2 regions of the Streptomyces sp. NBC_01017 genome follow, and region 2 is predicted to be linked to the other one. Evidence: riboswitches for the same ligand, from Rfam matches in the RefSeq annotation. Region 2 holds a riboswitch; the other holds the start of a gene.

Evidence for each region. A riboswitch is a leader RNA that binds a small molecule or an ion and turns the genes downstream of it on or off. The one in region 2 is predicted to bind S-adenosylmethionine.
Region 1: another riboswitch for S-adenosylmethionine. It lies ahead of OG331_RS35455 (aminotransferase class V-fold PLP-dependent enzyme); the one in region 2 lies ahead of thrC (threonine synthase).

Annotation. Positions count from the first base shown of each region.
Region 1 covers NZ_CP108683.1:7,721,446-7,736,083, reverse strand. The annotation lists gene OG331_RS35505 (NlpC/P60 family protein) at 1-270, opposite strand, end outside; gene OG331_RS35500 (NYN domain-containing protein) at 482-1,825, opposite strand; gene OG331_RS35495 (hypothetical protein) at 1,863-2,102, opposite strand; gene OG331_RS35490 (rhomboid family intramembrane serine protease) at 2,267-3,052, shown strand; gene OG331_RS35485 (Lrp/AsnC ligand binding domain-containing protein) at 3,095-3,376, shown strand; gene OG331_RS35480 (small secreted hydrophilic protein) at 3,458-3,754, shown strand; gene OG331_RS35475 (ATP-binding protein) at 3,954-5,399, shown strand; gene OG331_RS35470 (response regulator transcription factor) at 5,396-6,058, shown strand; gene OG331_RS35465 (SLC13 family permease) at 6,143-7,546, shown strand; gene OG331_RS35460 (glycerate kinase) at 7,682-8,875, shown strand; gene OG331_RS35455 (aminotransferase class V-fold PLP-dependent enzyme) at 8,830-10,197, opposite strand; SAM riboswitch class IV at 10,342-10,458, opposite strand; gene trpD (anthranilate phosphoribosyltransferase) at 10,544-11,608, opposite strand; gene OG331_RS35445 (cytochrome bc complex cytochrome b subunit) at 11,747-13,384, opposite strand; gene OG331_RS35440 (Rieske 2Fe-2S domain-containing protein) at 13,381-14,430, opposite strand; gene OG331_RS35435 (c-type cytochrome) at 14,427-14,638, opposite strand, start outside.
Region 2 covers NZ_CP108683.1:5,986,129-6,000,766, forward strand. The annotation lists gene OG331_RS27520 (ROK family protein) at 1-121, opposite strand, end outside; gene OG331_RS27525 (ABC transporter substrate-binding protein) at 220-1,512, shown strand; gene OG331_RS27530 (DUF3263 domain-containing protein) at 1,557-1,817, shown strand; gene otsB (trehalose-phosphatase) at 2,012-2,851, shown strand; gene OG331_RS27540 (trehalose-6-phosphate synthase) at 3,226-4,719, opposite strand; gene OG331_RS27545 (glucosyl-3-phosphoglycerate synthase) at 4,828-5,772, opposite strand; SAM riboswitch class I at 5,932-6,089, shown strand; gene thrC (threonine synthase) at 6,108-7,394, shown strand; gene OG331_RS27555 (MoaD/ThiS family protein) at 7,442-7,717, shown strand; gene OG331_RS27560 (cold-shock protein) at 8,168-8,374, shown strand; gene groL (chaperonin GroEL) at 8,746-10,368, shown strand; gene OG331_RS27570 (cupin domain-containing protein) at 10,475-10,888, opposite strand; gene OG331_RS27575 (NADH:flavin oxidoreductase) at 11,122-12,249, shown strand; gene OG331_RS27580 (metallophosphoesterase family protein) at 12,278-13,138, shown strand; gene OG331_RS27585 (MFS transporter) at 13,288-14,638, shown strand, end outside.

The DNA of each region.
Region 1 (14,638 bases), 1.7 Mb from region 2:
TTCCTGGCCGCGGGCGACGTTGTCCTGGATCGTGGAGATCTCCTTCTGGAGCTTCTCCTGCTTCTCCTTGGCGCCGTTGTACTTCTCGGTGGCCTGCTCGGCCTCCTCGTAGAGCTTGTCGACCTTGGCCTTGACCTCGTCCTTGCTCGGCTTCTCGCTGGGGGCCGCGTTGGCGGCCTGCGCACTGATGGCCACGGCAGCGGCGGCAGCGGTGGTCAGCACGGTCACTCGTGCTCGGCTCGGCTGCTTGGGTCGACGGTGGGACGCCACGGAGGTGAAACCCTTCTTGTGAGTGATCACCCGCTCGGAGGTTCGAGGCCAGACCCTAGTGACCCAGTTGTGATCAGATCAAATCCTCACACGAAAATTCTCGTCACACCAATCATTCTTTACACACAACTCACATCGCGTGACGCAGGATTGACACTAGGTCGCGCAGGATTGACGCCAATTCGGGCATTGCGTCCGTACGTTGGCGTTATCAGGACAGTCGCTTGAGAAGCACCGCAGAAGCCACCGGCCGCGCTCCGGCCCGGGCGACCCCGTCCGCCACCTCACGGTCGGTCGAGGCGACGATGACCGGACGGCCCGGCGGCTCGGCGCGCACCAGCTGCCGGATCAACTCGTCGGCGGTGACGCCCGGTTTGGAGAACAGCACCCGCACCCCGCGCGGCGGCGCGAGAAGCACCGGCGCGGCCAGCTCGGCCCCGTCGAAGACACAGGTCACCTCGGCGCCGGTCTGCGCGGCGAGCTGCGAGAGCTGGCCGAGCAGCCTGAGCCGCTGCTTCTCCAGGGGCATCTGGGGATAGCCCGTCTTGGTGACGTTGTAGCCGTCGACCACCAAGTGCGCCTGGGGCAGGGCGAGGAGCTGGTCGAGGATCGCGGGGTCGTTCTCGGACAGCGCCCGGGCGGCGATGTCCTTCGGGGTCATTCGTCCCGGTTCGACCGCGTCCACGGTCTCGGCGGGCCGTACGGAGACCGGCGGCAACGCCAGCTCCCGGCGCAGCCCTTGGGCGGAGTCCAGCAGGGTGTCCAGAAGCAGGCGTACGCGCATGTCCTCGACGCTGCGGCCCTCGCGTGCGGCCCTGCGCGTGGCCTCCAGGGCGGCCTCGGCCTCCCCGAGCCGCGCCTTGAGGCGCCGGCTCTCGCTCTCGGCCGCGGAGACCTGGGCGTGCCCCTCGGCACGTACGGTCTCGATCTCGCCGTGCACCTTGCGCAGGGCGGCCTCGCCGCGCTTGACGTCACTGAGGGCCGAGCGCAGCTTTCGGTGCAGCGATTCGGCTTCCTTCTTCGCCGCGTCCAGCTCGGTGCGCAGCCGCTCGGTCTCGTGCCGGGTGTGCTCACGGGCCTGGGCGAGCTCCTCGCGCAGCCGCTCCAGCTCGGCGCGGTTCTCCTCGTCGACGCGCTCGGCGTCGGCGCGCTGGGCCTCCTCGCCGGCCGCGGTGACCAGCTTGACCCAGCCGGTGGGGCGCAGTACATAGGCCGCGGCCGCCACGTCGAGGGGGTCCGCGGCCGGGGGCGCCGAGCCGGCGTCGAGGGCGCCGGCGAGTTCCGGCTGGGCCTCTCTGAACTTCTCCCCGATGCGCTGCCGGAACAGCGGATCGGTCTCCAGCGCCGCCGCCATGGCGTTGCCGGCGAACTTGGCCCGGCGGTTCGGCGCGAATCTGGCGTACTGGCGCAGCTGTGCGGGCAGTTCGCCGACGGTCAGTCCGCCGAACCCGTCGGACACGATCTGCACGACCTTGCGCCGTACACCGTCGGGCAGCGGACGGTCGAGCACCTCAGCGGCGCCGTCGTCCGGCCCCCCGCCTTGTGTCTCCACCATCCGTCACACCCCAATGCCTGTGCGGGGGCCGCTCCCGTCAGGAGTCGGCGCCCGGCCTGTCCACGAGTTCCACCTTGTCCACGGCGTTGCACCAGCGGCAGCACACCGACTCGATGGTCTCACTGAGCACCTCGCGCTCCTCGATCTTGGGCTCACCGGCCAGATCGAGGTGGACGTACTCCACGACCTTGGACGAGCGCGTCACGTCGAAGCGCGTGAGGTTGCCGCAGAGGGTGCAGCGCCACCGCGTCGTGGTGGTCGGCAGGGGAACCGTCATCGTGACTGTGCTCTTTCCTTCTAGACCTTCTATTGTCCGCGACGCGCCGGGCCCCGGTGCGTGTGGCTCGTAACCCTACGGCCTGGCGGGTACCCACCGCCCGTCCGTCCAGGGCGGCGAGGCGGTCTGTGCGTGTGCGTCCAGTTACGTCATGCTCTGTGTCCATGATCGGCAACTGGAGCGTGGCGCATTTCGGGACTCGGTTCGCCAGGGCGGGCCGACCGGTCCGGTCCGTCCTGCGGTCCTCGGCGCCGGTGACGTACGGGCTGATCATCCTGTGCTGCCTGGTCTTCCTGATCGGCCCGGCGGCGGGACTCAATGCGGCGTACGGCTCCGGCGACGGGCTGCTCGCCGCTCAGCGGGCCTATTTCCATCGCTGGGGTGTCGTGCCCGCGGAGCTGTTCGAGGGGGCGCCCCGGGCCGTCCTCACCCCCGCGACGGCGCTGTTCGTGCACGGCAGCTGGGTGCACCTGCTCGGCAACATGCTCTTCCTCTACGTCTTCGGCGTGATGACCGAGGAACGGATGGGCCGCCTCCAGTTCACGCTCTTCTATCTGGGCTGCGGCTACCTCGCCCTGCTGGGCTACGCGGCCGCCAACGACGACTCCACCCAGTCCCTGGTCGGCGCGTCCGGGGCGATCTCTGCCGTCCTCGGCGCGTTCCTGTTCCTCTTCCCCCGGGCGCGGGTGACAAGCCTGCTGCCGTTCCTGCTCTTCCTGCCGCTGCGCTTCCCGGCCTGGGTCGTGCTGCCTTTCTGGGTGGCGCTGCAGTGGGTGGCGGCGGGGCGGGCGGACCAGGGGCCGGGGGTGGCGTATCTGGCGCACCTGGTCGGGTTCGGGCTCGGCTTCGGCTTCGCGTGGGCCCGATTCCGCCCTACGACTGCTGTGTCTTCCCGGGGGACAACCCCCGGACCCCCGGCAGAACAACCAGGCCAACTGGACCACGAGTAGGGTGAGAGCCCCAGCAATGGCCTCCGAGGGAGAGAACCAACCGTGATCACCGCGATCGTCCTCATCAAGACCAGCGTGGACCGGATTCCCGAGATCGCGGAGCGGATCGCTTCGCTGGAGAGCGTCACCGAGGTCTTCTCGGTCACCGGTACGTACGACCTGATCGCCATGGTGCGGGTGAAGGAGCACGAGGATCTCGCCGAGGTCATTCCGGGCCGGATCAGCAAGATCCCCGGGGTGGAGGGGACGGACACGCACGTGGCGTTCCGTACGTACTCGCAGCACGACATCGAGGCCGCGTTCGCCATCGGACTGGACAGCTGAGAGCGGCCACGGCCCGATCATGAAGAGTTCTTCATCCTGGGCTCATCCTCGTGGCGGGGCCTAGGCCGCAGGATCGGCCGCATGGTCTTCTCGCACCGGATCGCGGCGCTGGCCGCCGTCGTGGCGATCCCCCTCGGCATCGCCGCGACCAGCTTCGCCCTCACCGACAACCCGGAGTCCCCCAAGGTCCCGGCCAAGGTGGAGCTGGACAGCGGCTCCCCCACCCCGACCCCGTCCCGGCCCTCACCGCCCCCGAGTGACGAGGTCGTCTCGCGGCCCCCGGTGACAGACGGCCCCACGAGCGACGACGATGCCGACGACGGCCCCGACCGGGAGACCGGGGACGACGACCGGGGCGAGCCCGGGGACGACGGCTAGAGGTGTCCCGTCGGGAACGTTCAGGGAGTCGGCGAGTTCAGGGGAGTCGGCGGGTGACGGCACTGCGGCTGAGGTTCTCCCCCGCGGGCGCGTGTGTGCCGGTGAGCGGGCACACGGCGTCCGGTGCCCGGACGGGGCGTGCGCGGTCCCGTCCGGGTCGGCGTGCCGCCTGCTCACCGCCCGGCCCCACGCCGTCGCCATGACCCGGACGACACCCCCCGACCCCGTGCGCCGCCGGATCTCCGCGCGGGTCCGCATCCTGCTCTGGCTGCTGCTCGTCATGGCCGTCGGGCTGGTGTCCGTCGCGACGACCACGCGGTCGATCCTGTTGCGGGACGTCGATCACCGGGTGAACGGGCTGCTCGCACAGGAGGCGGGCGAGTTCGCGAACTTCCAGGAGCGGGGCGTCGACCCCGAGACAGGGCGCCCGTTCACCGACCCGTCCCGGCTGCTGCGCGAGTTTCTGGTACGCCAGTACGCCGATCCGGACGAGGAGCTGATCGGCCTGGTGGTCCGGGCGGGCCGGACCCCGGCACAGTTCATCCAGCCGCGCGACATCCCCGCCGCCGTTCCCCTGCACGAGGACGCCGACGCCCGCCGCCGTATCCTCGACTCGCCCGACGCCACCGGCACCGTGCACCGGGCGTCCGGCGAGATCCGCTGGGCCAAGGTCACGATCGCCCGCGCCGGCGGCGAGGCGGAGGCGGCCTTCGTCGTCGCCTTCCACCCGGGGCGCGAACAGGCCGCCGTGAACGCGGAGTTCCGTATCCTGCTCGCCATCTCCGGGGTCGCCCTGCTCATGATGACCGGCATCGGCTGGGCGGTCTCCGGGCGGATCCTCAAGCCGGTGCGGCTGGTGCGCACCGCGGCGGCGCAGCTCACCGAGCAGGACCTCACCCGCCGTATCCCGGTGCACGGGCGCGACGACATCGCCGCGCTCGCGGAGACCTTCAACGCGATGCTCGACCGGCTGGAGCGCGCCTTCGCCGCCCAGCGCGAGTTCGTCGACGACGCGGGCCACGAGCTGCGCACGCCGATCACCATCGTGCGCGGCCATCTGGAGCTGATGGGCGACGACCCGGCCGAGCGCGAGGAGACGATACGCCTGGTCACCGACGAGCTGGACCGGATGAGCCGCATCGTGGAGGACCTGCTGCTGCTCGCCAAGGCCGAGCGCCCCGACTTCGTCACCGCCGAGCCGGTCCAGCTCGCCGAGCTCACCGCCGACGTCTACGTCAAGGCCCGCACCCTCGGCGAACGGGACTGGCAGCTCGCCGAGGTGGCCGACGTCGAGGCCGAGCTGGACGCGCAGCGGATCACCCAGGCGATGGTCCAGCTCGCCCAGAACGCCGTGCAGCACACCGCGCCCGGGCAGACCGTCCGGATCGGCTCGCGCGCGGACGGGCCGGGCGTCGAGCTGTACGTCGCCGACTCCGGCTGCGGTGTCCAGCCGCAGGACGGCGAGGTGATCTTCGAACGGTTCCGGCGCGGCACGTCCCGCCGCGGCGCCCGCGGCTCCGGAGCCGGGCTCGGCCTGTCGATCGTCCGGGCGATCGCCGAGGCACACGGCGGCCGGGTCCGGCTGCGCGACACCGACGGCGGCGGCGCCACCTTCGTACTGGCACTGGGAGAGGCACACACGTGAACCGCATTCTCATCGTCGAGGACGAGGAAAGGATCGCCTCCTTCGTGCAGAAGGGGCTGCGCTCCAACGGCTTCACCACGACCGTCGTCGGCGACGGCGACGCCGCCCACGAGTACGCGCTGACCGGCAGTTTCGATCTGGTGGTCCTGGACATCGGCCTGCCCGGCCGGGACGGCTTCACGGTGCTGCGCGAGCTGCGCGAGGCCCGGGTGACGGTCCCGGTGATCGTGCTGACCGCGCGGGACTCCGTACGGGACACGGTGGCGGGCCTGGAGGGCGGCGCCGACGACTGGATGACGAAGCCGTTCCGCTTCGAGGAACTGCTCGCGCGGGTGCGGCTGCGGCTGCGTACGGCGGCACGGGCGCCCGAGGTGACGGTGCTGCGGTCGGGTTCGCTGACCCTCGACCTGCGCACCCGTCGGGCGCGGGCCGACGAGCGGACCGTCGACCTGACGGCCCGTGAGTTCGTGCTCCTGGAGCTGTTCCTGAGGCATCCCGGCCAGGTACTGTCCCGCGAGCAGATCCTGTCGCACGTGTGGGGCTACGACTTCGACCCCGGGTCGAACATCGTGGATGTGTACGTGCGGGCACTGCGCAAGAAGCTCGGGGCCGAACGGTTCGAGACGGTGCGCGGCGTGGGGTATCGCCTGTCCACCTGAAGTCCCCTTCGGCCCGCGTGAAGTCTCCTTCATGTACGGCTCATCGACGGCTCACGGCCCAGGTGAACCCTGGATGACGTGACCCTGAACCTCCGACTGGGCGTCGGCCTCTGCGTCGCGTTCTCCCTGTGCGCGCTGCTCGCCGTGCCCGGCAACTTCGCCGGACTCGGCGCCGACGCCCGGCTCACCCTCGCCGTGTTCGCCCTGGCGACCTGCGCCTGGATCGCCACCCCGGTCGACGACACGTACATCGCGCTGGGCGCCGGACTAGCGCTCACGGTGACCGGGGTGATCAGCAGCGACACGCTCTTCGGCACCCTCGGCGACTCGACGGTGTGGCTGCTGATCTGCGCCTTCGTGCTGGCGGCCGCGGTGACCCGGACGGGGCTCGCGGGACGGGCGGCGGCGTTCCTGGTCGGCGGGGCGCGGACCGTGCGGCAGCTCGTGCACCTGACCACGGCCGCCCTGGTCGTCACGGCGTTCGCGGTACCGGCCACGTCCGGCCGGGCCGCCCTCGCACTGCCGGTGTTCCTCGCGCTCGCCAAAGCTCTGGCCGACCGGCGCCGGCTGGTCGTGATGCTGGCGCTGCTGTTTCCGACCGTGATCCTGCTGTCGGCGGTGGCGACCCTGATCGGCGCGGGCGCGCACCTGATCACCGTCTCGGTGCTGTGGCAGGCCACCGGCGACCGGATCGGCTTCACCGAGTGGCTGCTGCTCGGCCTGCCGCTGGCCGTGGCGTCGTCCCACCTGGCCGCCGAAGCCGTACTCCTGACGACGACTCGGCGCGCGGACCGCAAGGGCCCCGTGCGCATCACTCCCGAGCAGATCCAGGAGCACAGCGACGAGCCGGTCACCGGCCCCTGGTCGCAGGCCGAGAAGCGGTGCGCGCTGCTGCTCGGCACGGTCGTGGTGCTGTGGTGCAGCGAGCCGCTGCACCGGGTGCCGCCTGCGGTCGTCGCGCTGATCGGCGCGGTGGTGGCGGCCTCGCCGGCCCTCGGCACGGTGCACCTGAAGGACGCGCTGAAGACGGTCCCCTGGTCACTGCTGTTGTTCATGGCGGCGACGATGGCGATGGGCGTCGCGCTGGCCGATTCCGGGGCGGCGGAGTGGCTGGTGGCCGAGCTGCCCACGGGAGTCAGCCCGCTGCTGTTCCTGGCCGTGGTGATCGCGATCAGCACGGCGGCCCACCTGGTTCTTCAGTCCCGCTCGGCCCGTTCGTCGGTGCTGGTGCCGCTGGTGGTCGCGGCGGCGGTGGGGGCTGGGGTGAATCCGGTCGCCGCCGCGCTCGCGTCCACCGCCGCGGCGGGCTACTGCCACACGCTCCCGGCTTCTGCCAAGCCGGTCACGCTCTTCTCCGACCTTCCCGGGACCCCTACCTACACGCCGCGCGACCTGTTGCGTCTGTCCGCCGTCCTGGCGCCGCTGACGGCCGCGCTCGTCCTGCTGTTCGCCGTGGCGGTGTGGCCGCTGCTGGGCGTTCCACTGTGAGTCGCCGCGTCATGCCGTCGGTTGTCTGCGGCGACGTCGTGGCTGGTCACGCAGTTCCCCGCGCCCCTAAGGGCGTTGCCCTCGGGGCGTTGCCGCAGTGCAGCGGCCTCATCCGACCTGCTTAGGAGACCTCTGATGCTGACCCGAGTAGTCGTAGCCCCCAGTGGCTTCAAGGAGTCCCTGTCCGCCCAGGCCGCCGCCGATGCCATCGCGGACGGTGTCCGACGGGTCCTGCCGGATGTCGTGATCGACCTGATCCCGCTGGTGGACGGCGGCGAGGGCACCGCCACCGCGCTGGCCGCCGCGACCGGCGGACGGCTCGTCGCCCTGCCGGCCACGGGCCCGGTGGGCGAACCGCTCGGCACGCACTTCGCCCTGCTCGGCTCGCGGGACACGGCGCTCGTCGAGATGGCCGCGGTGGCCGGGCTGTCCCTCGTCCCGCGCGCCCTGCGCGACCCGGGCGCCACGACGACCTACGGCGTCGGCGAGCTGGTCCGCGCCGCGCTCGACACCGGCGTACGGCGCATCCTGGTCGGCTGCGGCGACTCGGGTACGTCCGACGGGGGCGCCGGCGCGCTCCAGGCCCTCGGCGCCCGACTGCTGGACGTCGACGGCTTCGAACTCCCGCGTGGTGGCCGTGAGTTGACGCGGCTGGCCCGGATCGACCCGTCCGGCCTGGACCCGCGCCTGCGGGACGTCGAGCTGCTGGTCGCCTGCAACCCGTACAACGTGCTGTGCGGCGAGCGCGGCGTGGCCCGCGTCTTCGGCCCGCAGAAGGGGGCGACGCCCGCGCAGGTCGAGCATCTGTCGGCCGGCCTGGAGAACTGGGCGGACGTCCTCACCCGCGACCTGGGGGCCGTGGGCACCGACCTGCACCACGGCCTCGGCACCGGAGCGTCCGGCGGTCTGGGCGCGGGCCTCGCAGCCCTCGGCGCCCGGCTGCTCCCCCGCTTCGACGTGCTCCTCGACCACCTCGACCTCGACGCCCGCCTCGCCCGCGCCGACCTGGTCGTGACCGCGGAGGGCGCCCTGGACCACCAGACCCCTCGTGGCAAGGTCCCGGCCGAGGTGGCCCGCCGGGCCAAGCTGTACGGCCGCCCGGTGCTGGCGCTGGCGGGCACGCTCGGCGAGGGTGCGCACGACGTGCCGGGCGTGGACGCGTTCAGCGGCATCCTGCCGGCCCCGATGGCCCTGGCGGAGGCCCTGGTGCGGGCCTCGGAACTCCTCACGGACGCCACCGAGCGCGCCCTGCGGATGATCCTGCTCGGCGCCCGGCTACCGGCTCACGCGGAGGTGTCCGGGACGCAACGGCCGTCCTCCGTGCGGTAGTTCCACCGGGCGCCGTCCGTCACGAGCTCCCGCACGGCGTTCACGAACCGCTCGACGTGCTCGTCCGGCGTTCCGGCCCCGAAGCTCACCCGGATCGCGTTCAGGGACTTCTCGCCGGGCGCCGCGTCCGGGGCCCCGCACTCGCCCTGCGTCTGCGGGTCGCTGCCCAGCAGGGTGCGCACCAGGGGGTGGGCGCAGAACAGCCCGTCGCGCACCCCGATGCCGTACTCGGCGGAGAGGGCGGCGGCGAAGTGGGAGCTGTTCCAGCCCTCGACGACGAAGGAGATGACGCCGACGCGCGGGGCGTCGTCACCGAAGAGGGAGAGGATCCGGACCTCGGGGACCTCGGCGAGGCCCGCGCGGACCTTCTCGATCAGATACTGCTCACGGGCGACGAGCGAGTCGAAGCCCGCCTCCGTCAGAGCCTTGCAGGCGGAGGCGATGGAGTAGGCCCCGATGACGTTCGGGGAGCCGGCCTCGTGGCGGGCGGCGCTCTCGTGCCACTCCACGTCGACGCCCCCGTCCCCACGCTGCGACACCTTCCGCGAGGCACCGCCGCCCGCGAGGTACGGCTCCGCCGCGCGCAGCCAGTCGGAGCGGCCGGCCAGGACACCGGAGCCGAACGGGGCGTACAGCTTGTGGCCGGAGAAGGCGACCCAGTCGACGTCCAGGTCCCGCACGCTCACCGGGTGGTGCGGGGCCAGCTGGGCGGCGTCGAGCACGATGCGGGCGCCGTGCGCGTGGGCGGCGGCCGCGAGCTCCCTTACGGGCCACAGCTCACCCGTGACGTTCGAGGCTCCGGTGACGCAGACCAGGGCCGGGCCGTAAGGGTCGCGGTCGGCGAGGGCGCGTTCCAGGGTCTCGACGGCCTGGCGGGGGGTGCGGGGCGCGTTGAGGTAGGTGACGCGGGCGTCGCGCCAGGGCAGCAGGGAGGCGTGGTGCTCGGTCTCGAAGACGAAGACCTGGCAGTCGGCCGGCAGGGCGGCGGCGAGGAGGTTCAGCGAGTCGGTGGTGGACCGGGTGAAGATCAGCTGGTCGTCGGGGCGGCAGTCGAGGAACTCGGTGACGGTCCTGCGGGCGTTCTCGAACAGGTCGGTGGAGAGCTGGGAGAGGTAGCCGGCCCCGCGGTGGACGCTGCCGTAGTACGGCGCGTAGGCGGCGACGTCGTCCCAGACGCGCTGGAGGGCGGGGGCGCTGGCGGCGTAGTCGAGCGCGGCGTAGGTGACCTCGCCACCGGTGACGAGCGGAACGGTGACATCACGGCCCAGAACGGGCAGAGAGGCACAAACGGACTGGTCGGCGGCAGCGGTGGAGACAGACATGGCGAACTCCCGTGAGGGGCATGCCGGCTGAGGGGCATGCGAGAAAGAGAAAAGGGTCTGCGGAGGCGGGGCTCTGCGGCCCTATCGCATTCGCTTGCTCACGGAAGGCTCCCTCGAACGACCAGGACCCCTGGTTTCGAGAGGGGCCCGCGCTTGCCGCAGACCTCGCTGCCTACGGCCTGGTCTTCACCCGGGGCACCCCGCCACGGACGGAGGGTTGCCGGACAGTCGGCCGGGGCCTCATGACTGTCACTCATGACCTGGTCCAATATCCTGCCACACGATCTTCAGCCCGCAAGGCGCAGTCCGGATCCTGGACTGCGCCTTGCGTCACATCGCGTGGTACTCAGGCGTTGCTGGCCGCCACCCACCGGTCCAGCGTCCGCTTCGCCGCGCCCGAGTCGATCGACTCCGCCGCCTTCGCCATCCCGGCGCGGATCTGCTCGGTGAGCGGGGCGTCGGTCGGGTTCAGCGCCACCAGGGCGGCGGCCGCGTTGAGCAGTACGGCGTCCCGTACGGGACCCGTCTCCCCGTTCAGCATGCGCAGCGCCACATCGGCGTTGTACGAGGCGTCCGCGCCCCGCAGCGCCTCCACCGGAACCAGCTCGATGCCGACGTCACGCGGGTCGAAGGCCTCCTCGGTCACCTTGCCGTCGCGCACGACCCAGACCCGGGAGGTGGCCGTGGTGGTGAGCTCGTCGAGGCCGTCGTCGCCGCGGAACACCAGCGAGGAGTTGCCGCGCTCGGCGAAGACGCCCGCGACGATCGGTGCCATGCGCGGGTCCGCCACGCCGACCGCCTGGGCCTTCACCTTCGCCGGGTTCGTCAGCGGACCGAGCACGTTGAAGGTCGTCCGGATGCCCAACTGGCCACGGGCCGCCGCCACATGCCGCAGCGCGGGATGGAACTTCACCGCGAAGCAGAAGGTGATCCCGGCCTCCTCGGCGACCGCGGCCACCCGCCCGACCGGCAGTTCCAGATTGACGCCGAGCTTCTCCAGCACGTCCGAGGCACCCGACGCCGACGACGCCGCCCGGTTGCCGTGCTTGACGACCTTCGCGCCCGTACCGGCGATGACGATCGCCGACATCGTGGAGATGTTGACGGTTTTCGCGCCGTCGCCGCCCGTGCCGACGATGTCGACGGTCTGCCCCGGCACCTCGATCACGTTCGCGTGCGCGTACATCGTCCGCACGAGCCCGGTGATCTCCTCCACCGTCTCGCCCTTGGCGCGCAGTGCCACGACGAACCCGGCGATCTGCGCGTCCGTCGCCTCGCCGCGCATGATCAGGTCCATCGCCCACGCGGTGTCGTCGGCAGCCAGGTCCTGACCGTTCAGCAGGCCGTTCAGCAGCAGGGGCCAGGAGCGGGCCGCCGCGGTGTCGCCTCCGGCGGGGGTCACAGCGCTCATAAGCCGCTCCAGGGTCAGGTGTCCCGCACTGCGGGACATGAGTCTCAACGAGGTCCACCCTATCCAGCCCGGGGCACGGCGAAGGGCCCCGTCCGTACAACGGACGGGGCCCTCAACCGTGGCGTGGCGGTCGCAGCGTCAGTGGTGGCCGTGGCCGCTCGTGATCTCCTTGTACTCGTCGACGGTCGGCTTGGGGATCTGGCCGTCCTCGCCGAAGTACGACTTGCTGAGCTTGGCGCGCAGCTTCTCGGAGCCCTTCACCTTGCGCTCGACGCCGTTCTCGTCGACCGTCGGGCCGATCTCGAGCGGCTGGTACTGCTCGTGCGCGGTGAGGGTGTGCAGCGCGTCCTGGCTGAGCGGCTCGTGCACCTCGATGAACTCACCGTGCGGCAGGCGCTTGATGATGCCCGACTCGCGGCCGTGCAGCACCTTGTCCTTGTCCCGGCGCTGCAGGCCGAGGCAGATCCGCTTGGTGACGATGAACGCGAGGACCGGTCCGACGAAGAAGCCGATCCGGACGAACCAGGTGACCGCGTTGATCGACAGGTGGAAGTGGGTGGCCCACAGGTCGTTGCCACCGCCGACCAGGCCGATCATGTACACCGTGACCCAGGCGACGCCGAACGCGGTACGCGTCGGGGCGTTGCGCGGACGGTCCAGGATGTGGTGCTCGCGCTTGTCGCCGGTGACCCAGGACTCGATGAACGGGTAGAGCGCGATCGCCATCAGCACCAGGCCGAAGAGCACCAGCGGGATGAACACACCCAGCACGAGCGTGTGACCCCAGAAGTTGACCTCCCAGCCCGGCATGTACCGGACCAGCCCCTCGGCGAAGCCCATGTACCAGTCGGGCTGGGCGCCGGTGGACACCATGTCCGGACGGTACGGACCGATGGCCCAGATCGGGTTGATCTGCGCGACCGCCGCGATGACCGCGATGACACCGAAGACCAGGAAGAAGAAGCCTCCGGCCTTGGCCATGTAGACCGGCAGCAGCGGCATGCCGACGACGTTCTTGTTGCTCTTTCCGGGGCCCGCGAACTGCGTGTGCTTGTGGTAGAAGACCAGGATCAGGTGGCCGACCACCAGACCGAGCATGATGCCCGGCAGCAGCAGGATGTGGATCGAGTAGAAGCGGGCCACGAAGTCGGTGCCCGGGAACTCGCCGCCGAAGAGGAAGAACGAGATGTACGTGCCGACGATCGGCATGGACAGGATCGCGCCCTCGGTGAAACGGACACCGGTGCCGGAGAGCAGGTCGTCGGGGAGCGAGTAGCCGGTGAAACCGGTGAACATGCCCAGGACGAACAGCAGGAAGCCGAACAGCCAGTTGATCTCACGCGGCTTGCGGTACGCGCCCGTGAAGAACACGCGCATCATGTGCACGAACATGCCGGCGAGGAAGATCAGCGCGGCCCAGTGGTGGATCTGCCGGATGAGCAGACCACCGCGCACGTCGAAGGAGATCTCCAGCGTGGAGCTGAACGCCTGGCTCATCAGCTGTCCCTGGAGCGGGACGTAGCTGCCGTGGTACTCCACCTCAGCCATCGAGGGCTGGAAGAACAGCGTCAGATACACACCCGTGAGGATGATGATGATGAAGCTGTAGAGGCAGACCTCACCCAACATGAACGACCAGTGGTCGGGGAAGATCTTGCGCATGTTGGCCTTGGCGAGGGAGTAGATCCCCAGCCGGCCGTCGGCCCAGTCGGCGACGCGCTCGCCGGCCGGTGCCTTCCCGCGCGAGCGGGACTCGGTGGTCTCTGTCGTGCTCATCCGCGCTCCCAGAATGCAGGACCGACGGGCTCTTCGAAGTCGCCGAGCGCCTCGAGGTAGCCCTCGTCGTTCACGCCGATGCGCAGCTGCGGCAGGGCGTGACCGGCGGGGCCGAAGATCACCCGGGCACCGTCGGAGAGGTCGAAGGTGGACTGGTGGCAGGGGCAGAGCACGTGGTGTGTCTGCTGCTCGTACAGGGAGATCGGGCAACCGACGTGGGTGCAGATCTTCGAGTACGCGACGATGCCCTCGTGCGACCACTCGAGCTCGCGCTTGTCCTTGATGTCGGCCGGCTGGATCCGGACGATCATCAGGGCGGCCTTGGCGATCTCGTTCTGGAAGTCGTGGTCGTGCTCCTCCAGGCCCTCCGGCTTGGCGAAGGTGAGGGAGCCGACCGCGACGTCCGAGGGACGCAGCGGCTCGTCGGTGTTCATGTTGACGAGCAGCTTCCCCTTGGACCACAGCGTGTGGCGCAGCTTGGTCCCGGGCAGCGGGCCGAGGTCGCGCAGCAGCACGACGCCGGAGAGCGGGAACAGGGCCAGCGCTCCGAACATCGTGTTGCGGATCAGCTTGCGGCGACCCAGCGCGGACTCCTTGGCGCCCTGCTTGAAGTCGGCCATGACCTTGGCCTTGACCTCGGGCTCCGCGGCGATCGGGTGGCGCTCGTCGGCGACCTCCACGTCGGACATCAGGGTGCGGGCCCAGTGGACCGCGCCCGCGCCGATGCAGAACAGCGCCGCACCGAGGGTCAGACCCAGCGCGAAGTTCAGCGCGTTGAGGTGACCGATCGGGAAGACGAAGATCGACTTGTCGTGCGGGATCGCGACGTACGAGGCGATGAAGCCGACGGTGGCGAGCATCGACACCGTGAACAGCAGGGCCACCGCGCGCTCGGACCGCCGGGCGGCCCGCTCGTCGACGTCCTGGATCCGGTGCTCGTGGGGCGGCAGGCCGGGGTCGGCGAAGGGGTTCTTCTCGTCCGCCACCGCGACGTGGGCGTCCTGCTCAGCGGGCAGGTTCTCTTCTGGAATGTCTTGGCTACTCATGACTTCTTGGCCTTTGCGGTCCGAGCGGCGACCCAGACGGCGACCGCGATCAGTGCACCGAGCCCGAAGATCCAGGCGAAGAGGCCCTCACTGACCGGCCCGAGGCCGCCCAGCTCCAGACCACCCGGGTTGACCGTCTCGTCGCTGTTGACCGCGTGCAGGTACGCGATGATGTCCTTCTTGTTCTGCTCCGACAGCGTGGTGTCGG
Region 2 (14,638 bases):
CGTCCGGCCCGCGCTCGCGCCCGGTCGGGCGGCGGGCCTGATGGAGCAGCTCGCCGCTCGCTGCCGCCAGGGCGGCCTTCATCCCGGTGCCGCCCACATCGAGGGCGATGACATGTCTCACGGGAACAGTGTGTCTTGCGTACCCGCGAGAGGTCTAGTCCACTTACGTGGTGTAGACCTTATGGGGGCAATATGTATGACGTTTCGAAAGTTTCGAATATGGGTGTGGGGCGGTTTTGCGTGCAGCGGCGTAGGCGTACGGGAACGATTGCGGCGGTGTCCGCGCTGGGCCTGTCGGCGGTTCTGGGCGGCTGTGGGCTGACCGGTGGTTCGGACGAGGTGACGCTGAAGCTGGTCGCCGCGGACTACGGCGACAGTGCGGCGAACAGTTCCCAGAAGTACTGGGACAGGCTCGCCAAGGACTTCGAGGAGCAGCACGACGGCGTGCGGATCGACGTCACCGTGTACTCCTGGAACGACGTCGACTCCAAGGTCAAGAAGATGGTCGACGCCGGGGAGGCGCCGGACATCGCGCAGATCGGCGCGTATGCCGACTACGCCGCGAAGGGCCTTCTCTACGAGGCCGACGAACTGCTCTCCATCCCCGTCCAGGCCGACTTCGTCTCGCAGCTCGCGGACGCGGGGCAGGTGAACGGCGTCCAGTACGGCATCCCGTTCGCCTCCTCCACGCGCCTGCTCTTCTACAACAAGTCCCTCTTCGAGGACGCCGGCCTCACCCCGCCGACCTCCTGGAAGGAACTGGCCGCCGACGCCGAGGCGCTCAAGGCGGACGGCGTGAAGTACCCGTACGCGCTGCCGCTCGGTGCCGAGGAGGCGCAGGCCGAGACCATGCAGTGGCTGCTCAGCGGCGGGGGCGGGTACACCGACGCGGAGACCGGTACGTACAGCATCGACTCCGCCGAGAACGTCTCCACCTTCAACTGGCTCAAGAACAACCTCGTCGGCAAGGGGCTCACGGGGCCGGTCCCGCCCGGGGAGCTCAACCGGGCCGACGCGTTCTCCGCCTTCGCCGCGGGGGATGTCGGCATGCTCAACGGGCACCCCTCGCTGATGCAGATGGCCGAGAAGAAGGGCGTGAAGTTCGGCATGGTGCCCATGCCCGGGCTCGAGGGGCCGACCAAGGTCTCCATGGGTGTGGCCGACTGGATGATGGCCTTCAAGGAGAACGGTCATGCCGAGCAGGTGGGGGAGTTCCTCGACTTCGCCTACGACAAGCAGAACGTCCTGGACTTCTCCCGGGAGTACAACCTGCTCCCCGTCACGAACTCCGCGTCCACGGTGATGACCGGGGCCGACCAGGACGCCGCCCTCAAGCCCTTCCTCGATCAGCTCCCGCTCTCCGAGCTCTATCCGGTGGGGCGGACGTCGTGGGCCGCGGTGAGTGCGGACGTGAAGAAGAGCATCGGCAGGACGGTGGCGTCCGGGGGGAGCCCGTCGGCGATCCTGGGGCAGCTGCAGTCGGGGGCTGCTCGGGCGGAGAGCGCGGAGTAGGTCGCGGGGGCTTCCTGTCAGTGGGGTGGGCTACGGTGCGGCTCATGGACCAGGAGCAGGACCGGGACCAGCCCGAGGCCGCCGTTCTCGCCGAGCGCGAGCGGGCGATCCTTGCGCTGGAGCGGCGGGGGTTCTCGGGGGCCGGGGCCAAGGAGCGGGCGATACGTGAGGAGCTGGGGCTGGCGCCGGTGCGCTACTACCAGCTGCTGAACGCGCTGTTGGACGATCCGCGGGCGCCGGCTCATGATCCGGTGACGGTGAATCGGTTGCGGCGGGTTCGGGAGGGGCGGCGGGGGGAGCGGTGACGCGCGGCGGTGCGGTGGGGGTTTTCGCCCCCGCCGCAACTACCCGCCCCGTCCCTGGGGGCTGCCGCCCCCAGACCCCCGCTTCGGCCTGAACGGCCCCGTCCTCAAACGCCGGACGGGCTGGCTTTGCCCGGACCGGCGTCCGGAAACCCCGTCGGGATGGTGCAGCACCCGTCCCCCGATAAGGTCGCCCCATGGGCAGTCACAAGGATCCCCTCCCGACCCCCACCACCCAGCCCGGCCGCGACGGCCTGGCCGCCATCCTCACCCACCCCGCGCGCTCACTCATCGCGCTGGACTTCGACGGCACCCTCGCCCCCATCGTCCCGGACCCCGAAAAGGCCCGAGCCCACCCCGACGCCATCCCGGCCCTGGCCGCACTCGCGCCGAAGGTGGCCGCAGTCGCGGTGATCACCGGCCGCCCGGCCGAGGTCGCAGTGAAGTACGGCGGTTTCGCCGACACCCCCGGCCTGGAGCACCTCGTCGTGCTGGGCCACTACGGTGCCGAACGCTGGGACGCAGTGAGCGGCGAGGTCACCGCCCCCGACCCCCACCCCGGCGTCGCAGCAGTCCGCGCCGCCCTGCCGGGTCTCCTCGAATCCACCGCGCAGGGCACCTGGATCGAGGACAAGGGACACGCCGTGGCCGTGCACACGCGCCGCGCACCCGACCCCCAGGGCGCCTTCGACGCCCTCCGAGCCCCCCTCACCGACCTCGCCACCCGCAACGGCCTCATCGTCGAACCGGGTCGCATGGTCCTCGAACTCCGCCCGCCCGGCATGGACAAGGGCGTCGCGCTGAGCAAGTACATCCGCGAACTCGGCGCCGAGTCCGTCCTCTACAGCGGCGACGACCTGGGCGACCTCCCCGCCTACGCAGCCGTCGACAAACTCCGCTCCGACGGCACCCCCGGCCTCCTGGTCTGCAGCGGCAGCGAGGAGGTCACCGAACTCTCGGAGAGGGCGGACGTCGTGGTCGACGGCCCGGAGGGCGTCGTACGACTCCTCCACGCGATCGCCACGCAGGCGACCTGATCCAGAGGGCCGCCGAGGCAAGCTGCCGCAGCCGGTCGGGGTGAGGCGGGTTGCAGCAGCCGGTCGCCGTGAGGCGCGATGGTCGAGGCGGTCGCCGTCCGGCGGGCTGTCGCCGGCGGTCGCCGGGCAGTGCGGTTGAGGCGGTCGCCGTCTGGCGAGCGGTCGCCGGTGGTCGCCGGGCAGTGCGGTTGAGGCGGTCGCCGTCTGGCGAGCGGTCGCCGGTGGTCGCCGGGCAGTGCGGTCCAGACAGTCGCCGTGAGGCGGGCTGGTTCGAGCGGACGCCGTCAGGCGAGCTGATGCCCACGGTCGTCGCCCGCCACTCCGGCAACCTGAGCCAGGCAAACGCCCTGCAAGGCCGCCCCGGCGATCGCCGCTCACTCGCCCCGCTCGCCGGCCCCCTCCTCCAACGCACCCAACTGCTCCAAGAACCACTGAGCCGGCGGCAACGCCGTACCCCCCGCCGCCAGCCGTTTCGAGCGTTCCGCGCGCTCCTCCGGCCCCATGGACAGCGCCTCGTGCAGGGCCCGTGCCGTGCCGATCACGTCGTACGGGTTGACGGGGATCGCGTCCTCGCCCAGTTCCGCGAAGGCGCCCGCCTCGCGGGACAGCACGAGGACGCAGCCCTCGTCGGAGACGACCGGCACCTCCTTGGCGACGAGGTTCATGCCGTCGCGGATGGGGTTGACCAGGGCGACGTCCGCCAGTCGGTACGCGGCGAGGGAGCGGGCGAAGTCGTCCTTGACGTGGAGGACGATCGGGGTCCAGGTCGGGGTGCCGTAAGCGGAGTTGATTTCGTCCGCCAGTCGCTGGACCTCGGCGGTGTAGTCCCGGTACACCGCCAGGTCCTGGCGGGAGGGGTACGCGAACGCCACGTGGACCACCCGCTCGCGCCACTCGGGGTGGTCGTCGAGCAGCTGCCGGTATGCGAGCAGGCCGCGCACGATGTTCTTGGACAGCTCGGTCCGGTCGACGCGGACGACGGTCCGGCGGGCGGTCCCGTCCGGCGCTGTGCCGATCTCCGCCCGCAGCGCGGCCAGCCGCTCCTCGACATCGGCCTCGTGGGAGCGAGCGCGCAGGAACTCCGCGTCGGCGCCCAGGCCGTGCACGCCGATCCACGTGGTCCGCAGCGGGGGACGCCCGGTCGCCGTGTGCCGGACGGAGGCCGGGGCGCCGCTCGGCCACTTCGGGAAGATCCGTTCGCGGTCCACGGCCTCGGCGCAGGCCATGAACGCCGCCGCCCAACGCCAGGTGAGGAAGCCCAGCCGGTCGGCGCCCAGCATCCCCCACACGAGCCGCGAGCGGATGTCGTCCGGAAGCATGGAGAAGTACTCCGGCGGCGCCCACGGCGTGTGCGAGAAGTGCCCGATTTTGATGTCGGGTCGCAGCTCCCGGAGCATCCCCGGGACCAGGCACAGGTGGTAGTCCTGCACCAGCACGGCCGCCCCGGGCGCGGCCCGGTCCGCCAGCGCCTGCGCGAAGGCGCGGTTGTACGTCTCGTACGACTCCCACTGACGGCGGAACTCCGCGTCGAAGACCGGCTCCAGCGGGGTCTGGTAGAGCATGTGGTGGACGAACCAGAGGACCGAGTTGGCGATGCCGTTGTACGCGTCCGCGTGCACGTCGGCCGGGATGTCCAGCATCAGCACGCCGTCCTCGCCGACGCCGCGCCGCACCGCCTCCCGGTCCCCGTCGGACAGCGCCGAGCACACCCACAGCGCGTCGGCGTCCGGCCCGATCGCCGACAGCCCGGAGACGAGTCCGCCACCGCCCCTCTTGGAGTGCAGCGAGCCGTCCTCGCGCACCGCGTACGAGACCGGGCCGCGATTCGACGCGACCAGCACCTTGGCAGCACCCTGCGTGGAAGCCATAAGCCTCAACCTAGCCCGGCCCGGAAACGCTCAAACGTGCGGTTCCACTCAGTGGCCGGTCCGTATACGATCAGCGGCCCTGTCCGGCGTATGACCCGGTACGGGGCCTTATGCGACCTTCCGTTTCGCGTACTCGGCGATCTCCACCATCGGCGGCCGTTCCTCGGTGTCCACGGAGTACGTGCGCGGCTCGAATCCGTCCTCGCCCCGCTCGAACTGAGTCAACGCCGGCCGGACGAGGTGGCCGCGCGCCAGCCGCAGCTGGGCCGTGCGGTAGATCGCGGCGGACATCCGGCCCAGGGCCTGTCCGTCCTGGTGGCGGTGCTTGCGGACGCCCACGTCCACCTGGGCCAGCGCGTCGAGGCCCACCAGATGCAGGGCGTCGACCAGCATGCCCAGCTCCACGCCGTACCCGACGGGGAACGGGAGCTGTTCCAGCAGGGAGCGGCGGGCCGCGTACTCGCCGCCGAGCGGCTGCACGAAACCGGCCAGCTGCGGCCAGTGCATGTTCAGCAGCGGGCGCGCCATCAGCTCGGTCACCCGGCCGCCCTGTCCGGCGGCCCCGCCGAGGGGACGGTCGTACATGCCCTTGACCAGGTCGACCCCGGGGTCGGTGAGCAGCGGGCCGACGATTCCGGAGACGAAGTCGGAGGAGAACTCCTTCAGGTCCGCGTCGATGAAGCAGACGATGTCCCCGGTCGTGACGAGCAGGGAGCGCCACAGGACCTCGCCCTTGCCGGGCACGGCCGGCATGCGCGGGAGTATCGCGTCCCGGTGCACCACGGTGGCGCCCGCCGCGGCGGCCACCTGGGAGGTGCGGTCCGTGGACCCGGAGTCGACGACGACGATCTCGTCGACCAGCGGGACCTGCTGCATGAGGTCGTGACGGATGATCGCGACGATGTCGCCGACCGTCTCCTCCTCGTTCAGCGCGGGCAGCACGACGGAGACCGACTGGCCCGAACGCTGCTTGGCGGCGAGTATGTGGTGGAGCGGGCGATCGGTCGCGGACCAGGAGCGGGTGCTCAGCCAGCGCTCGACTTCTTCCAGCACAGTCGGCGACTCCTCACTGTCGTGATCACAGCAGGTAATCGTGTGATCCATCTCGCGGTTCGGACGACTATCTCAACTGTCCTGGCCTTCGGTTACAGTCTTGAACAACGCGGGTGACCATCGCATGTCCGGGGTCGCCCATAGTTGACAACCGAATACAGCTCATCCAGAGGGGCAGAGGGAAACGGCCCGATGAAGCCCCGGCAACCCTCCAGCCGGTCTCGTGGCGATCACTGTCGATCGTCTCCGCGAGGCTCCCGGCTAGGGAAGGTGCCAAATCCGTCTCACGGCGAGATGCGTCGTGAGGAAGATGAGGAGAAAGGGCCTCGCCTCACATGGCTGTGCAGACTGCTGCAAGCACCACCGAATCCACCGTAGACCTTGGTCCCGCCGCGGCGCTGTCCTGCCGCGAGTGCGGTCACCGGGTACCCCTCGGACCGGTCTTCGCGTGCGAGGAGTGTTTCGGCCCGCTGGAGATCGCTTACGACTTCTCGGCCTACGACACCGAGGAGCTCCGCAAGCGGATCGAAGCGGGCCCCGCGAACATCTGGCGTTACGCCCCCCTGCTGCCCGTCCCCGCGGACGTGGCCACCAAGCCGAACATCAACCCCGGCTGGACCAAGCTCGTCCAGGCCGACAACCTCGCGAACGAGCTCGGCGTCGACGCCGGCAAGCTGTTCGTCAAGGACGACTCCGGCAACCCGACGCACTCCTTCAAGGACCGCGTCGTCGCCCAGGCCATCGAGGCCGCGCGCGCCTTCAACTTCACCACCCTCTCCTGCTCCTCCACCGGCAACCTCGCCGGTGCGGTGGGTGCCGCCGCCGCCCGCGCGGGCTTCAGGTCCTGCGTGTTCATCCCGCACGACCTGGAGCAGGGCAAGGTCGTCATGGCCGCGGTCTACGGCGGCGAGCTCGTCGGCATCGAGGGCAACTACGACGACGTGAACCGTTTCTGCTCCGAGCTGATCGGCGACCCCGCCGGCGAGGGCTGGGGCTTCGTCAACGTCAATCTGCGGCCGTACTACGCCGAGGGTTCCAAGACCCTGGCGTACGAGATCTGCGAGCAGCTCGGCTGGCAGCTGCCGGACCAGCTGGTCGTGCCGATCGCCTCCGGCTCGCAGCTCACGAAGATCGACAAGGGTCTGCAGGAGCTGATCAAGCTCGGGCTCGTCGAGGACAAGCCGTACAAGATCTTCGGCGCGCAGGCCGAGGGCTGCTCGCCGGTGTCGACGGCGTTCAAGGCGGGCCACGACGTGGTCCGGCCGCAGAAGCCGAACACCATCGCCAAGTCGCTGGCGATCGGCAACCCGGCCGACGGTCCGTACGTCCTGGACATCGCCCGCCGCACGGGTGGTTTCGTGGAGGACGTGACCGACGAGCAGGTCGTCGACGCGATCAAGATCCTCGCCCGGACCGAGGGCATCTTCGCGGAGACCGCCGGCGGAGTGACCGTGGGTGTCACGAAGAAGCTGATCGAGAGCGGTGTGCTGGACCCGAGCCTCACGACCGTGGTGCTCAACACCGGCGACGGGCTGAAGACGTTGGATGCGGTGGCCGGTACCGGGCTGACTGCGACGATTCGTCCCAACCTGGATTCGTTCCGCGAGGCCGGCCTCGTATAGCTCAGCCCCGCCCCTTTAGGCCCGTTTACCTGACCGGAGGTCATTACGTGAGCGTCAACGTCCGCATCCCCACCATCCTGCGCACCTACACGGGTGGCCAGGCCGAGGTCGCCGCCGAAGGTGCCAACCTCGGCGAGGTCATCGCCGACCTGGAGAAGAACCACACCGGGATCGCCGCCCGAGTTCTCGACGACCAGGGCAAGCTGCGTCGGTTCGTCAACGTGTACGTCAATGACGACGACGTCCGTTTCGAGCAGGGTCTGGAGACCGCGACTCCCGACGGTGCCGGCGTCTCCATCATTCCGGCCGTCGCCGGTGGCTGACAGGCTGACCGAATGACCGATCATTACCTTCGGTAACACCGGTAACCAAGAGTTCATCGAATTGCCCCCTCCGTGAGAGAAGCGGAGGGGGCAATTCTGTGTGGTTGAGCGAGGTACAGTTGGGGAACGTGCCGCCGTTCCACTGGTCGGCCGCCCTTGATTTCTGCCGCAAGCCCGACAAGAAGTAGCCAAAGTGTGCGGGTTTTTTGCGGCTTTTGTTCGCTATGCCGGGTCCGACTTGACCTGAAGTCAGCGGAATTGTCCCCACATTCCCGACCGGTCGTGCCCGGAATTCTCGTCCGATTGACCTGTTGCAGACGGCAGTTGGGCAGATACATTCAGCCGCGGTCGACGCGTTCCGGCGCACGCCCCCGACCGATGGGGGGTGAGGTCTGACCCGGATCCGCGAAGTGTGGATCTGTGCAAGGGCCAGTAATAGGGGAGTTAGGCATGGCTCAGGGCACCGTCAAGTGGTTCAACGCGGAGAAGGGGTACGGCTTCATCGCGGTCGACGGTGGTGCGGATGTTTTCGTCCACTACAGCGCGATCCAGATGGACGGTTACCGCACCCTGGAGGAAGGCCAGCGGGTCGATTTCGAGATCTCGCAGGGCCAGAAGGGGCCGCAGGCGGACATGGTCCGTCTGGCCACCGGCTGAAGCACGCGTCGACTTAAAGCAGCGACGTTCTTCTTCGAAGGGCTCGCACCTCCTGGGGTGCGAGCCCTTCGCCATGTCCGGGGTCCGCGCGGCTCCTGTCCGGGGCCCGCCCGGGTCCGCCCCGACCCCGCCCGTCCCTGCTCGCGCACCGCAGGGCGTGCCGCCCGATACCCGAGAGGCGCTTGCACTCGCCTACCCCGAGTGCTAATCATTGGCGTTAGCACTCTGAAGGTGAGAGTGACAAAGAAGGACCGGGTCGGTGAGGCCCGCAGGCCGGGTGGGGCAAGGAACCACGAGGCATGTGAGCCGTCCGTCGCGGGCGCGGGCGCGGTCCGAAGGAATCACCCCCAGTCCTGGAGGGACCACTTCACATGGCCAAGATCATCGCGTTCGACGAGGAGGCGCGGCGCGGCCTCGAGCGCGGCATGAACCAGCTCGCGGACGCCGTCAAGGTGACGCTCGGCCCCAAGGGCCGCAACGTCGTCCTCGAGAAGAAGTGGGGCGCCCCCACGATCACCAACGATGGTGTCTCCATCGCCAAGGAGATCGAGCTCGAGGACCCGTACGAGAAGATCGGCGCCGAGCTGGTCAAGGAAGTCGCCAAGAAGACGGACGACGTCGCCGGTGACGGTACGACCACGGCGACCGTTCTCGCCCAGGCCCTCGTCAAGGAAGGCCTTCGCAACGTAGCCGCCGGCGCCAACCCGATGGCCCTCAAGCGCGGTATCGAGCGCGCCGTCGAGGCCGTCTCCGCCGCCCTGCTTGAGCAGGCGAAGGATGTCGAGACCAAGGAGCAGATCGCCTCCACGGCCTCCATCTCCGCCGCCGACACCCAGATCGGCGAGCTCATCGCCGAGGCGATGGACAAGGTCGGCAAGGAAGGCGTCATCACCGTCGAGGAGTCCCAGACCTTCGGTCTGGAGCTGGAGCTCACCGAGGGTATGCGCTTCGACAAGGGCTACATCTCGGCGTACTTCGCCACCGACATGGAGCGGATGGAGGCGTCGCTCGACGACCCGTACATCCTGATCGCCAACTCCAAGATCGGCTCCGTCAAGGACCTGCTCCCGCTCCTGGAGAAGGTCATGCAGTCGGGCAAGCCGCTGCTGATCATCGCCGAGGACGTCGAGGGCGAGGCCCTGTCGACCCTGGTCGTCAACAAGATCCGCGGCACCTTCAAGTCCGTCGCCGTCAAGGCCCCGGGCTTCGGTGACCGCCGCAAGGCGATGCTGAACGACATCGCCATCCTCACCGGTGGCGAGGTCATCTCCGAGGAGGTCGGTCTCAAGCTCGAGAACACCTCCCTGGACCTCCTGGGCAAGGCCCGCAAGGTCGTCATCACCAAGGACGAGACCACCATCGTCGACGGTGCCGGCTCCTCCGAGCAGGTCGCCGGCCGGGTGAACCAGATCCGCGCCGAGATCGAGAACAGCGACTCGGACTACGACCGCGAGAAGCTGCAGGAGCGCCTGGCGAAGCTCGCCGGCGGTGTCGCGGTCATCAAGGCCGGTGCCGCCACCGAGGTGGAGCTCAAGGAGCGCAAGCACCGCATCGAGGACGCCGTGCGCAACGCCAAGGCGGCCGTCGAGGAGGGCATCGTCGCCGGTGGTGGCGTGGCCCTGCTGCAGGCCTCCCAGGTGTTCGAGAAGCTGGAGCTCGAAGGTGACGAGGCGACCGGCGCCAACGCCGTGAAGCTCGCGCTCGAGGCCCCGCTCAAGCAGATCGCCGTCAACGGTGGTCTCGAGGGTGGCGTCGTCGTCGAGAAGGTGCGCAACCTTCAGGTCGGCCACGGTCTGAACGCCGCGACCGGCGAGTACGTCGACATGATCGCCGAGGGCATCATCGACCCGGCGAAGGTGACGCGTTCCGCGCTGCAGAACGCCGCGTCGATCGCCGCGCTGTTCCTCACCACCGAGGCCGTCATCGCCGACAAGCCGGAGAAGTCCGCTGCGCCTGCCGGTGGCGGCATGCCGGGCGGTGACATGGACTTCTGATCGACCTCGGGGTTTCGACTCCGGTTGATCAACGTCCTTACCGAGGGCGGCACCTCCTGTTACGACAGGGGGTGCCGCCCTCGGGCGTTTCCTCACTCGGCGATCGTCATCCCGGCTGGGCAGCCCGGAGGTGCCGGCGTTCGGCCAGTTCCTCCGCGCCGACCACGGTCAGAACCGGGGAGCCGGGCGGCGCGAACATGGTCACCACCAGCTGCGACTGCGCGTCCGGAAGGTTGTTGGCGCCCTGGTAGTGGATCACGTCACCCCCGGGCTCGAACAGGGCGTCACCTGCCTTGAGCACCCGGGGCGGCTGCCCCTCCAGCTCAAAGAGGATCTCGCCCTGGGTCACATAGCCGAAGAGCGGCCCCGGGTGCCGGTGCGGCGGCGCACCCGGGTCCCCCGGCGCCAGGGTGACCCGGATGGTCCTGGCCTCGGCGCCCGCCGGAATCCGGGCCGCCGCCTCCGGCAGGGTGTCGATCACCTCGACGCCCGGGGGCAGGTGTGCGTGCTCAGCGCTCATGTATTCCTCCAAACAGGGAGTGTCCGCAGGAAGGACCGGACTGGGTCCCCGTTTGTGACAGCCCGCTCCCTGTACGCGGCCGAGCCCGGCCGTGCCGCGCTGTGTGTGGCCGGGGTCACGGCCGGATGGGGCGGGGTGCGGAATAGGCGGCCTCCGGCGAGCAGTTGCTTAAGGGAGTGCAACAATGCGCGTGCACATACCCGCTGGTCAATGCCTACCGAGGAGACCCCCACGTGACCGTCACCGAGCCCACCGCCTCCCGTGCGGCCCAGATCCTGTCCCGGCCGACCGTGATCAACGGTCTGACCGTTCCGAACCGCATCGCGATGGCGCCGATGACGCGGATGTTCTCCCCGGGCGGCGTGCCCGGTGAGGACGTCGTGTCGTACTACTCGCGCCGCGCCGCCGCCGGCGTCGGTCTGATCGTCACCGAGGGCACGTACGTCGGGCACGACTCGGCCGGGCAGAGCAACAGGGTGCCGCGGTTCCACGGTGAGGAGCAGCTGGCGGGGTGGGCGAAGGTCGCCGATGCCGTGCACGCGGCGGGCGGCACGATCGTGCCGCAGCTGTGGCACATCGGCATGGTGCGTGAGCAGGGCCAGCCGCCCTACGCCGAGGCTCCCGCCGTCGGCCCCTCCGGCCTGCGCATCGGCGCCGATGCGCCCACCGGAAGGGCGATGACCCAGGGCGACCTCGACGACGTCATCGGCGCGTTCGCCCAGGCCGCCGCGGACGCCGAGCGCATCGGCTTCGACGGCGTGGAGATCCACGGCGCCCACGGCTACCTCGTCGACCAGTTCCTGTGGGGCGGCACCAACCGCCGCACCGACGCGTACGGCGGCGACCCGGTCGCCCGTACGAAGTTCGCGGCGGAGATCGTGGCCGCCGTGCGCGAGAAGGTCTCCGCGGACTTCCCGGTCATCTTCCGCTACTCGCAGTGGAAGCAGGAGGCCTACGACGCCCGGCTCGCCGAGACCCCCGAGGAGCTGGAGGCCATCCTCGCCCCGCTCGCCGCGGCCGGCGTCGACGCCTTCCACGCCTCCACCCGCCGCTACTGGGTCCCGGAGTTCGACGGCTCCGACCTCAACCTCGCCGGCTGGACGAAGAAGCTGACCGGCAGGCCCACCATCAGCGTCGGCTCGGTCGGCCTGGACGGCGAGTTCCTGGGCGCGTTCGCCGGCCAGGGCTCCGGGGTCAAGGGCATCGACGACCTGCTGGACCGTCTGGAGGCGGAGGAGTTCGACTTCGTCGCCGTCGGCCGGGCGCTGCTCCAGGACCCGGAGTGGGCGGCGAAGGTGCTGGGCGGCCGCTTCGAGGAGCTGGCGCCGTATGACGCGGCGTCGCTGAAGACCCTGAGCTGAGGCCCAACCAGCCGCTACTGTCGGAGAGATGAGGATCCTTCATCTCTCCGACACCCACATCGAACGGGCCGACGCCCCCAACGCATACGGCGTCAATGCCACCGACTCGCTCCGCCTGATGCTCGCCGAGCTGAGGCATGTGCGGGGCGTCGACGCGATCGTCGTCACGGGGGACATCGCGGACGACGGTGCGGTGGAAGCGTATACGGCCGTGAAGGAGCTCGTGGGCGAGTTCGCGCGCGGCATGGGCGCGCCCGTGTTCTACACCACCGGCAACCATGACGAGCGCGGCGCCTTCGGGAAGGTGTTGGGCAGCGGCCACCCGGAACCTGAGGCGGTCCTGGAGTCCGAGGCGGGGGAGCGGGCGGCCGTGAGCACCGTCGGCGGCCTGCGGTTCATCACGCTGGACTCGCTGGTGCCGGGGAAGGTGTACGGCAGCCTGAGCACGGCTCAACTGGACTGGCTGAAGGCTGTGTTGAGCACCCCGGCCGAGCAGGGCACCGTCCTCGCCCTCCACCACCCACCGATCGCCCTCGACATCTCGGCGACCCAGCCGCACTTCGGCCTGCGCGACCCGGGCGAGCTCGCGACGGCGATCCGGGGCAGTGACGTACAGGTCGTCCTGACCGGGCACTACCACCTCCAGCTCCTCGGCTTCCTGGCCGCGGTGCCGGTCTGGGTCACCCCCGGTGTCGTGAACCGCATCGACCTCACGGCGGCGCCCGGCACGGAACGCGTGGTGCGCGGGGCCTCGGCCTCGCTGGTGGAGCTGGGCGGGGCGGACGGGCCGCTGTTCCACACCTTCCATGCCCGCGATCCCCGGGCGCACGAGACGGTGTACGAGTTGGACGAGGAGCGGACGCGGGCGTTCGTGGAGCGGGGGGCCTGAGCCGGGTGCCCGCCTGACCTGGGTGATCCGAGGCGATCTCGGGCGGTCCGAGGCGTGACCTGCATCCCTTGAGTAAGTCAATCAACTGACTTAAGGTTGCCTTGGTCAATTACGTACCTTCACGTTCGTACGCCGACGGAGGCCCCACCATGTCCCACGCCCCTGCCCCTGCCGCCGAGGCCGGGGGCGGCGCCCCGCCGAGGTCGAACACCGTGGTGGCGGTGCTGGCCTTCGCCGGGATCGTCGTCTCGCTGATGCAGACCCTGGTCATCCCGATCGTCCCCGAGCTGCCCCGGCTGCTCGACGCCCCGGCGTCGGACACCGCCTGGGCGGTCACGGCGACCCTGCTCGCCGCCGCCGTCGCCACGCCGGTGATGGGGCGGCTCGGCGACATGTACGGCAAGAGGCGGATGCTGCTGGTCAGCGTCGTGCTGCTGGTGGGCGGCTCCGTGGTCTGTGCCCTGAGTGACGCGCTGGTCCCGATGATCGTCGGACGGGTGCTCCAGGGCCTGGCCTCCGGGGTGATCCCGCTCGGCATCAGCATCATGCGCGACGAACTCCCCGCCGAACGCCTCGGCTCCGCGACCGCCCTGATGAGCGCCTCCCTCGGCATCGGCGGCGCGCTCGGGCTGCCCGCCGCCGCGCTCATCGCGGACAACTTCGACTGGCACATGTTGTTCTGGACGTCGGCCGGCATGGGGGTCGTGGCGCTGGTGTGCGTGGTGCTGTTCGTGCCCGAGTCGAAGGTGCGCACGGGCGGGCGCTTCGACCTGGTGGGCGGCACGGGGATGGCGGCGGGACTGGTCTGCCTGCTCCTGGCCGTCTCCAAGGGTGCCGACTGGGGCTGGGGCAGTGGTACGACGCTCGGTCTGTTCGTGGCGGCCGTGGTCGTCCTGCTCGCCTGGGGCTGGTGGGAGCTGCGTACCGGGCAGCCGCTGGTCGATCTGCGGACGACCGCCCGGCGTCAGGTGCTGGTCACCAACCTGGCCTCGATCGCCGTGGGCTTCGCGATGTTCGCCATGAGCCTCGTCATCCCGCAGCTCCTCCAGCTTCCTGCGCAGACCGGCTACGGCCTCGGCAAGTCGATGCTGGTCGCGGGCCTGTGCATGGCTCCGTCGGGCCTGGTCATGATGGCGACGGCCCCGGTGTCGGCGGCCATCTCGCGGGCCAAGGGCCCGAAGGTCACGCTGATGATCGGTGTGCTCATCGTCGCCGTCGGTTATGGCCTCAACATCGTCCTGATGTCCGAGGTCTGGCATTTCGTCCTGGTGGCCTGCATCATCGGCGCCGGCGTCGGTTTCGGCTACGGCTCGATGCCCGCCCTCATCATGAGCGCCGTGCCCGCGTCGGAGACGGCCGCCGCGAACAGCCTCAACACGCTGATGCGTTCCCTCGGTACGTCCACCGCGAGCGCCGTCGCGGGAGTGATCCTCGCCCAGATGACGACGGACCTCGGCGGTTACGCCCTCCCGTCCGAGAACGGCTTCAAGGTGGTCCTGG